2 regions of the Blautia sp. Marseille-P2398 genome follow, and region 2 is predicted to be linked to the other one. Evidence: predicted binding sites of a transcription regulator. Region 2 holds the regulator's gene; the other holds the start of a gene.

Region 1 (5,118 bases), on a different contig from region 2:
TCTGGCAGAAAACTATAAAATGGATGCGGATCTGTACTTCCTTACGGGAGAAACAGCATTGGCCATGGATTCCTATGAGGAAGCTTCTGCTAATTTTGAACAGGCCTACGGTGAAGATGCAACTTATGACAGAGCTATCCAGATCTACGGGGCATATCTGAACAGGGATATGGAAGCAGACGGAACCCGTTATCTGGAAGCTGCTTTGTCAGGAACTGCAAAAAATGCAGAGGATCATTGTGACCGTGGCAGAGTTTATTATTATATGGATGATTATGAAAATGCTGAAAGTGAACTGAAACAGGCCATAGACGGCGATAATACGGAGGCACTGGTTCTGCTTGGTATGGTATATATGGATAAAGGAGACAGCGCAAATGCAAAAGCAATGTTTCAGCAGTATGTATCACAGGCAGAAAACGGAGCCAAAGGATTTAACGGACTTGCACTGTGTGATATAGAGGATGGGGATTATGACAGTGCCCTTTCTGATATAGAAAGCGGAATCCATGAGGCAGGAGCGGAGGATATGCAGAGTCTGCTGTTTAATGAGATCGTAGTCTATGAGAAGAAACTGGATTTTCAGACTGCTTTGCAGAAAGCACAGGAATATCTGGAATTATACCCGGAAGATAAAACTGTTAAGAAGGAACTTGCATTTCTTAAAACGCGTGTGTAATATCCATCTGACTGAGGAGAATTTATGGAAGAATTTGGAAAGCTTGAAGAACGGGTGGTTCTTGTGGGAGTGCAGACGGATGATCATGATAATGTGGAAGAATCCCTGGATGAACTGAAGGAGCTTGCATCAACTGCGGGAGCTGTTACAGTGGGAAGAATCATTCAGAATCGTGAGTCTGTGCATCCCGGAACTTATATTGGAAAAGGAAAGATAGAGGAAGTACGTGCACTGGTATATGCTATGGATGCAACCGGAATTATCTGTGATGACGAACTTTCTCCTGCACAGCTGAATAATCTGGAGCGGGAACTGGACTGTAAGGTGATGGACAGGACATTATTGATTCTGGACATTTTTGCAGCGAGAGCTATAACCAGTGAGGGTAAAATACAGGTAGAGCTTGCACAGCTTCGCTACAGATCTGCCCGTCTGGTCGGTCTCAGGGAATCTCTTTCCCGTCTGGGAGGTGGAATCGGAACCAGAGGTCCGGGAGAGAAAAAGCTGGAGACAGACCGTCGTCTTATTCGTACAAGGATCTCTGCTTTGAAGCAGGAATTATCCCAGGTGGAGAAACACAGGGAACTGATCCGTTCCAGCCGGGCCAGAGGCAATATGAGGACTGCTGCGATTGTAGGATATACAAATGCGGGAAAATCTACGCTGCTGAACACACTGACAGGCTCAGAGGTTTTATCAGAGGATAAACTGTTTGCTACACTGGATCCAACTACCAGACTTTTAAATTTGAAGGACGGACAGCAGATTCTTCTCACAGATACGGTTGGATTTATCCATAAGCTTCCGCATCATCTGGTCGAAGCATTCAAGAGCACATTGGAAGAGGCCAAATATGCAGATTATATTATCCATGTGGTAGATTCTTCCAATCAGCAGGCAGAGATGCAGATGCATGTGGTATATGAGACATTAAAAGAACTGGGAGTGATGGGAAAGAAGATCATCACACTCTTTAATAAGCAGGATGCGCCGGGGGCATGCGTACTGCGAGATTTTAAATCAGACTATACGCTGAAGGTCTCTGCAAAGACAGGCGAGGGTCTTGCAGATCTGAATGATCTTCTGGAGAAGCTTCTTGCTGAAGAACAGATTTATGTGGAGCGCCTTTTCCCTTATCAGGAAGCAGGAAAAATCCAGCTGATCCGCGAATATGGGCAGCTTATCTCAGAGGAATACACAGAGGAAGGGATTGCTGTGAAGGCAAGGGTGCCGAAAGAAATCTACGCCAGAGTTGTATAAAAAAATATTTTGAAAAATAAGAAAATACCATATATTGTGCCTTTTGTGAAAATAAGGAACATTATGTGGTATTTTGCGTGTTGACGAACTGGTGATACTCTGATACAATGAACCTACAGTGTTACTCAGAGCAAAGTGGACAGTAACGACAGAAATATCTCCGGTAAGAATATGCAGGAGAAACAGATTAACAAGAGAAAATGGGGGCATTAGATATGTTTCAGGTAGTAAAACGTGATGGCGAAGTGGATGAGTTTAAAATAGGCAAGATCACAGCGGCTATCCATAAAGCCTTTGATGCAAAAGAGAAAAATTATAGCGAAGAGATGATTGATCTCTTAGGGCTGCGTGTTACTTCTGATTTTCAGAAAAAGATTACAGATAATAAGATTACAGTAGAAGAAATTCAGGACAGTGTGGAGAATGTGCTGATCCAGGCCGGATATGCAGATGTGGCAAAAGCCTACATTCTTTACCGCAAGCAGAGGGAAAAGGTTCGCAACATGAAGTCAACGATCCTGGATTACAAAGAAATCGTAAACAGTTATGTGAAGGTTGAGGACTGGCGTGTAAAGGAGAACTCCACAGTTACTTATTCAGTTGGAGGTCTGATCTTAAGCAACTCCGGTGCAGTTACTGCAAATTACTGGCTGTCTGAGATTTATGACAATGAAATCGCAGATGCACACAGAAATGCGGATATTCATATTCATGACTTGTCCATGCTGACCGGATATTGTGCAGGATGGTCACTGAAACAGCTGATCCAGGAGGGACTTGGCGGTATTGAAGGTAAGATCACATCTTCACCTGCAAAGCATCTGAGTGTTCTCTGCAATCAGATGGTAAACTTTCTTGGGATTATGCAGAATGAATGGGCCGGAGCGCAGGCTTTCTCATCCTTTGATACTTATCTGGCACCTTTTGTCAAGGCAGATAATTTAAGCTATCCGGAAGTGAAGAAATGTATTGAGTCTTTTATTTATGGAGTCAATACCCCAAGCAGATGGGGAACACAGGCACCTTTCTCCAACATTACGCTGGACTGGACAGTACCGGATGATCTTGCAGAGCTTCCGGCTATCGTAGGCGGAAAGAATATGGATTTCAAGTACAAAGACTGCAAAAAAGAGATGGATATGATCAATAAGGCATTTATTGAGACCATGATCGAGGGGGATGCCAACGGACGCGGGTTCCAGTATCCTATTCCGACCTATTCCATAACAAATGAGTTTGACTGGTCTGATACAGAGAATAACCGCCTTCTTTTTGAGATGACATCCAAATATGGAACACCGTATTTCTCAAACTATATTAACAGTGATATGAAACCAAGTGATATCCGCAGTATGTGCTGCCGTCTGCGTCTGGATCTGAGAGAACTCCGCAAGAAGAGCGGTGGTTTCTTCGGATCAGGAGAGAGTACCGGTTCTGTGGGGGTAGTAACTATAAATATGCCGCGTATCGCATATCTTTCCAAGACACCGGAAGAGTTTTACAATCGTCTGGATCGCTTAATGGATATTTCCGCACGTTCTCTGCATATTAAACGTGAAGTAATTGGTAAGCTGCTGGATGAGGGATTATACCCTTATACAAAGAGATATCTTGGAAGCTTTTCCAATCATTTCTCTACCATTGGACTGGTGGGAATGAACGAGGTTGGTCTGAATGCCCGCTGGCTGGGAAAAGATATGTCTGATGAGCGTACGCAGAGGTTTACAAAAGAGGTTCTTCTTCATATGCGGGAACGTCTGTCCGATTATCAGGAGAAGTACGAAGGAGAACTGTTTAATCTTGAGGCAACTCCTGCTGAATCTACTGCCTATCGTCTGGCCAAACATGACAGAAAACGCTGGCCGGATATTAAGACTGCAGGCAAGGAAGGGGATACTCCTTATTATACAAACAGTTCTCATCTTCCGGTTGAATATACCACAGATATTTTTGATGCACTGGATATTCAGGATGATCTGCAGACGCTTTATACATCAGGTACTGTATTCCATGCATTTATCGGTGAGAAGCTTCCTGACTGGAAAGCAGCAGCAGCACTGGTACGTAAGATCGCAGAGAATTATAAACTGCCGTATTATACGATTTCGCCGACCTATTCTGTATGTAAGGAACATGGCTACATCAGCGGAGAGCATTTCACTTGTCCGAAATGTGGTAAGAAGGCGGAGGTTTACAGTCGTATCACGGGATATTACAGACCTGTACAGAACTGGAATGACGGTAAAGCACAGGAGTATAAGAACCGTACGCTTTATGATGTGATGCATTCAGATATCAGAAAAATACAGCCGGTTCATGCCAGTGTAGTTACTGTGACTAAGGATGATGTGAAGATAGAACCTGTGGCATCACATAAATACCTGTTTACAACCAGTACTTGTCCGAACTGCAGAGTGGCGAAGAAGATACTGGAAGGCAGGGAGTTCGAGATTATTGATGCGGAGAAGAATCCGGAGATGGTGAAGGAGTTTGGAATTATGCAGGCTCCGACTCTGGTGATCACAGACGGTGAGCATATGACGAAATATGTAAATACATCCAATATTAAGAAATATGTGGATGAGGGATTATAAAGATACTGAGAGAGTTGACCGGAGGATAAAAGAGATGATCAAACAGAATGTTGTATTTGTGGAAAATAAAGCAGGAAGTCTGAAAAGAGTGACAGGGATACTTGCAGATAACGGGATTAATATTTATGGATTTGCATGCTTCGATGCACCGGAGTTTGCAATCTTCCGTATGATCTGCAACGATCCGGATAAAGCGGAAATTGTTTTAAACAGGAGTGGATATATGAATCGTATTACACAGGCGATCGTAGTTGATATGAAAGATCAGGTAGGCGGTCTGGATGAACTCCTGAAAGTAGCATCAGACAGTAATGTAAGTCTTGACTATATTTATACTTCTTTCCACAGAAAAGATCTCAGACCTGTAGTAATTCTTCAGACGGAGGATGGTGCAGTGACAGAATGCATTCTTAAGAATAATGGATTTAATGTATTTACTTCAGTAGAAGAACTGGAGAAATAATACTGTATAAGACAGTGAGAGAATCACAGGACTGGGGATGGTTCTGTGATTTTTTGTATATTCATATAGGAAAGTTGAATATATCTTGACTATATAACTGGGAATACTATATAATAAAAGAA
Region 2 (5,118 bases):
GGATACTGTTGTTATCCCTGAGATATCGTCTGATTTCGCCTATGATCATTGGAACTGCATAAGTGGAAAATTTTACCTGTAAAGTGGTATCAAAGTTGTCAATGGCCTTGATCAGACCAATACATCCGATCTGAAAAAGGTCATCGGCATTTTCGCTGCTGTTCTGAAATCGTCGTATTACGCTGAGAACAAGACGTAGATTTCCTTTAATGTACAATTCACGTGCCTGTTCATCGCCGCTTTTGATCCGTCTGAACAGTTCCGCTTTTTCTTCTGCTGTAAGAACAGGAAGTTTCGACGTATTGACTCCGCAGATTTCAACTTTGTTCAGTGCCATCTTATTGAATCCTCCTTATTATCTCTGGATGTAAACCGACTATTCGCAGATATGAGCCAGGATCCTCCGAAATCATTTCAGGAAATAAAAAAAGGACAGTGGCTGCCGAATAGTTGTCATATACTTCAGTAAGAATGATTCTCATATAGCAGTGGATTTATACTTTGACCGGGAAAATATAAAAAATATAGGTCCTTGACAATTCTCTGCGGTGAAATATCAGCCTTTATGGAAACATTTTTCTTCGTCTATTTTCACAAGGATGATATCGTCCCCGATCTGGCTGATACATTCCCAGGGAATGATATATTCATTATCACGTCCGAACAGGCAGCAGAATCTTCCGGGGCCTGGAAGTATAAGGGCGGTGAGTTGACTGCTTTTGCAGTCAAATTCCGCATCAATGGGACATCCGAGACTGCGGCAGGTACAGATATTAATTACTTCTTTTTGCTTTAATTCACAGATTTTCATAAATCAGATACAGTCCTTCCGGTTAAAATCAGACTGTCGTGCCAATGCTTTCAGAATCTGATATGCGTTTGATAACAATTTATGTATTTTTGCAAAAATTTATGCAAGTCCTTTTATTGACACCTTAAATAGAAATACAGTATAATAAAACTATATATAACTGTTTGTATTTGTGTTACTGAGAATGGAGTGAACAGTAACGTATTTGTAGCCGTTTAACCGAATCAAGTATATAGTACATAAGCAGAAAACAGTAATACGAATTAAAGGGGGACGTCGTATGAAGTGTCCATTTTGTAATCAGGATAATACGAGAGTAGTTGATTCCAGACCGGTAGAAGATACCAATTCTATCCGTCGCCGTCGTTTGTGTGATGCCTGCGGAAGGAGATTTACCACATATGAAAAGGTGGAAAGTATTCCGCTTACTGTGATCAAAAAAGATCAGAACAGAGAACAGTATAATCGCAGTAAAATTCAGTCGGGAATTCTGAGAGCCTGCTATAAAAGACCAATATCCATAGATAAGATTGAAGAGATGATGGATGCCATAGAGGGAGAAATCTTTAATACCGAAGAGAAAGAGATTTCCAGCACCAGAATTGGTGAGATCGTTATGGAACATTTGAAAGATCTGGATGCAGTTGCTTATGTACGTTTTGCGTCTGTATACAGAGAATTTAAAGATGTCAGTACTTTTATGGACGAGCTGAAGAAGTTTATGAATTAAATAAGAGTTCTGTGTGAACAAGTAATGTATGAATGCTCTGTGTGAAAGGATTTACGGGCAAATATAAAGAGCCGACGAGAATAATATCCCGCCGGCTCTTTATGTGTATTTTTATGGGGGTAATTAACTAAAATAAATTAAACAATACCCTGAGCGATCATAGCATCTACAACTTTCTCGAAGCCTGCGATATTAGCGCCTGCAACATAGTTGCCTTCCATATCATAACGCTTGGAAGCATCATCAACTTTATGGAAGATATCAACCATGATCTGATGAAGTTTTGTATCAACTTCTTCTGCTGTCCAGGAAAGTCTTGCAGAGTTCTGGCACATTTCAAGTGCGGAAGTAGCAACACCACCGGCATTAGCTGCTTTACCAGGCATAAATGTTACACCGTTTGCCATAAGGTAATCAGTTGCCTCGCGGGTAGTAGGCATATTTGCACCTTCTGCAACATATTTGCATCCGTTTGCAATAAGGATCTTAACAGCATCAAGGTCAAGTTCATTCTGAGTTGCGCATGGAAGATAGATATCACATTTGATGTTCCAGATACCTTTTCCTTCTGTATAAGTAGCGCCTTCTACGCGATCTGCGTATTCTTTGATACGTCCACGTTTTACTTCTTTGATATCTTTAACGATGTCAAGTTTGATTCCTTCCGGATCATAGATATATCCGTTGGAGTCGCACATAGCAACAACTTTACCGCCAAGTTCGGCAGCTTTCTCTACTGCGTAGATGGCAACATTACCGGAACCTGTTACGATGAGAGTTTTACCGGAGATTGTGTCGTTTTTAGCTTTAACCATTTCGTTTAGCATATATACAAGACCATATCCTGTAGCCTGTGTACGAATCAAAGATCCACCGTAGGAAAGACCTTTACCTGTGAGAACACCCTCGTATAATCCACGGTTTCTCTTGTACTGTCCATACAGATAACCAATCTCACGTCCGCCTACACCGATATCACCTGCAGGAACGTCCATGTCAGCACCGATATATTTGGAAAGTTCTGTCATAAAGCTCTGGCAGAATGCCATAACTTCTCTGTCAGATTTTCCTTTAGGATCAAAGTTTGAACCACCTTTACCGCCACCGATCGGAAGACCTGTAAGGGAGTTCTTGAAAATCTGTTCGAAACCTAAAAATTTAAGGATTCCCTGGTTTACTGACGGATGGAATCTTAAACCACCTTTGTATGGTCCGATCGCACTGTTGAACTGTACACGATAACCTTTGTTTACCTGTACAACACCTTTATCGTCTACCCACGGAACTCGGAAAGAGATGATTCTTTCAGGCTCAACAAGACGTTCCAGAATGGAAAGCTTGCGGTATTTCTCTTCATTTTTGTCGATTACGACTTTAAGGGAGTCTAAAACTTCCTTTACTGCCTGATGGAATTCAGGCTCATTTGGATTCTGTGCTACGACTCTTTCGTATACTTCTTCAGTATAAGACATTATGATTTCCTCCTCGTCCATCGTATAATTATTTTTTAAATCGACGTTATTATACACTAAAGTGTTACAAATGGAAAGAGCCAAATGAAAATTTTTTTATGAAAATTTTTTGAACAAAATTTGTACTTGCGAAATGGCGCCAAGTATGAGAAAATGTTAAAAATCATCCATACAATTTATAGCAATTTCTAAAAAATACAGTATATTTATAAAAACTGCGTAAATTCGCACTGTACGTTTCGGTTCTTATATTGCCATGTATCCGTAAGAAACTGCAAATGGAAAGTCAAGCGGATATTCGCAATTGAAGCAGGGGACTTACTTGATTCGGTTAAAAAATGCCTCGCAGGACAGTAGTGCGTGAACAGTAAGCGGTAATCTGTTTTTTTATGTTCAGAAACAGAATATATAAGATGTAGACCGAAAGAGAAAAAAATGCTATAATATTTACAGAGATGTGCATCTACAAATTGTTGCGATGACAGAAACGAGGAGGGAATCATTATCGAGAGAATTGTGAAGAAAGGAGATTTATTACATGGCGGGATTTAAAACCAAAGTAACACCTGAAATTGAAAATCTGACGGAGGTTTGCAAGGAACATACAAGTCTGGATCTTTCTCTGTATGCAAAATATGATGTGAAGAGAGGTCTTCGTGATATTAATGGAAAAGGGGTTCTTGCAGGCCTGACTCAGGTTTCTAATGTGAAAGCCACAAAGATCGTTGATGGCAAAGAAGTTCCATGTGCTGGAAGTCTTTCCTACAGAGGATATGATATCAAAGATCTTACCAGAGGATTTATCGAAGATGACAGATATGGATTTGAAGAAGTTACCTATCTTTTATTATTTGGCAGTCTTCCAGATAAGAAACAGCTTGCAGATTTTACACAGCTTCTGGCAAATCAGCGGTCACTTCCTACAAATTTTGTGCGTGATGTTATAATGAAGGCTCCGAGCAAGGATATCATGAACGGGCTTTCCAGAAGTGTGCTTACTTTATATTCTTATGATACCAACCCTGACGATACATCATTGCCGAATGTGCTCAGACAGTGTCTGAATCTGATCAGTGTATTTCCGCTTTTATCTGTTTATGGATATCAGGCTTATAACCATTATATTAAAGATAAGAGTCTCTATATCCATAATCCGAAGAAAGAACTTACCACAGCAGAGAACATTCTGAGAATGCTTCGCCCGGATAAGAAGTATTCACATCTGGAGGCAAAGATTCTGGATATTGCGCTTATCCTTCATATGGAACATGGCGGAGGTAATAACTCTACATTCACAACTCATGTGGTTTCCTCATCAGGAACTGATACATATTCTGCGATTGCCGCAGCACTTGGCTCATTAAAGGGACCAAAGCATGGCGGTGCCAACATTAAAGTTGTCAGGATGTTTGATGATATGAAGAAGGAAGTTAAGGATTGGAAGGATGAAGACGAGGTCCGGACATATCTGAAGAGACTTCTTCATAAAGAGGCATTTGACCGGAAGGGACTGATCTATGGAATGGGACATGCGATTTATTCAGTGTCTGATCCGCGAGCTGAAGTTTTCAAGGCATATGTGGAAACTCTGGCAAGGGAAAAAGGCAGAATGAAAGATTATGCCCTGTATTCTATGGTGGAACGTCTGGCACCTGAAGTAATTGCAGAAGAGCGTCGTATTTATAAAGGTGTAAGCGCCAATGTAGACTTTTACAGCGGTTTTGTGTACAGTATGCTGGATCTGCCACTGGAATTATATACACCGATGTTTGCAGTTGCACGTATCGTAGGATGGAGTGCGCACCGTATGGAAGAGCTCATTAATGCAGATAAGATCATCCGTCCGGCATATAAGAATGTTCTGGAACCGGCAGTATATGTTCCTCTTAATGAACGCTGATCATAATGATTCAGTATTTCGGGGACAGCGTACTGTCAGACACTTATCGCTGATCTTGTTTTCAGAAAAATATAAATAAAGGAAATGACTACGGATGTTTAATTGCTTTTTTCCGGATGAATATCTGGATTCTACCTATGTGATAAACTTCGATGATCTGTATGCGCAGGGATACAGAGGACTTCTGTTTGATATAGATAATACT

Evidence for each region. Region 2 encodes NrdR, which represses ribonucleotide reductase genes. Its sites were predicted from a motif close to CACAANATNTTGTG; they were not measured.
Region 1: a site for NrdR is predicted at 1,965-1,978, ahead of ACESZG_RS07845 (ribonucleoside triphosphate reductase). Genes of this name have one in related genera too.

Annotation. Positions count from the first base shown of each region.
Region 1 is NZ_CAXSTD010000005.1:164,416-169,533, forward strand. Features, by position in the region: gene ACESZG_RS07835 (tetratricopeptide repeat protein) at 1-679, shown strand, start outside; gene hflX (GTPase HflX) at 704-1,939, shown strand; gene ACESZG_RS07845 (ribonucleoside triphosphate reductase) at 2,155-4,533, shown strand; gene ACESZG_RS07850 (ACT domain-containing protein) at 4,568-4,996, shown strand.
Region 2 is NZ_CAXSTD010000001.1:66,813-71,930, reverse strand. Features, by position in the region: gene sigG (RNA polymerase sporulation sigma factor SigG) at 1-337, opposite strand, end outside; gene ACESZG_RS00300 (YlmC/YmxH family sporulation protein) at 557-811, opposite strand; gene nrdR (transcriptional regulator NrdR) at 1,092-1,541, shown strand; gene gdhA (NADP-specific glutamate dehydrogenase) at 1,679-3,013, opposite strand; gene ACESZG_RS00285 (citrate/2-methylcitrate synthase) at 3,552-4,913, shown strand; gene ACESZG_RS00280 (YqeG family HAD IIIA-type phosphatase) at 5,008-5,118, shown strand, end outside.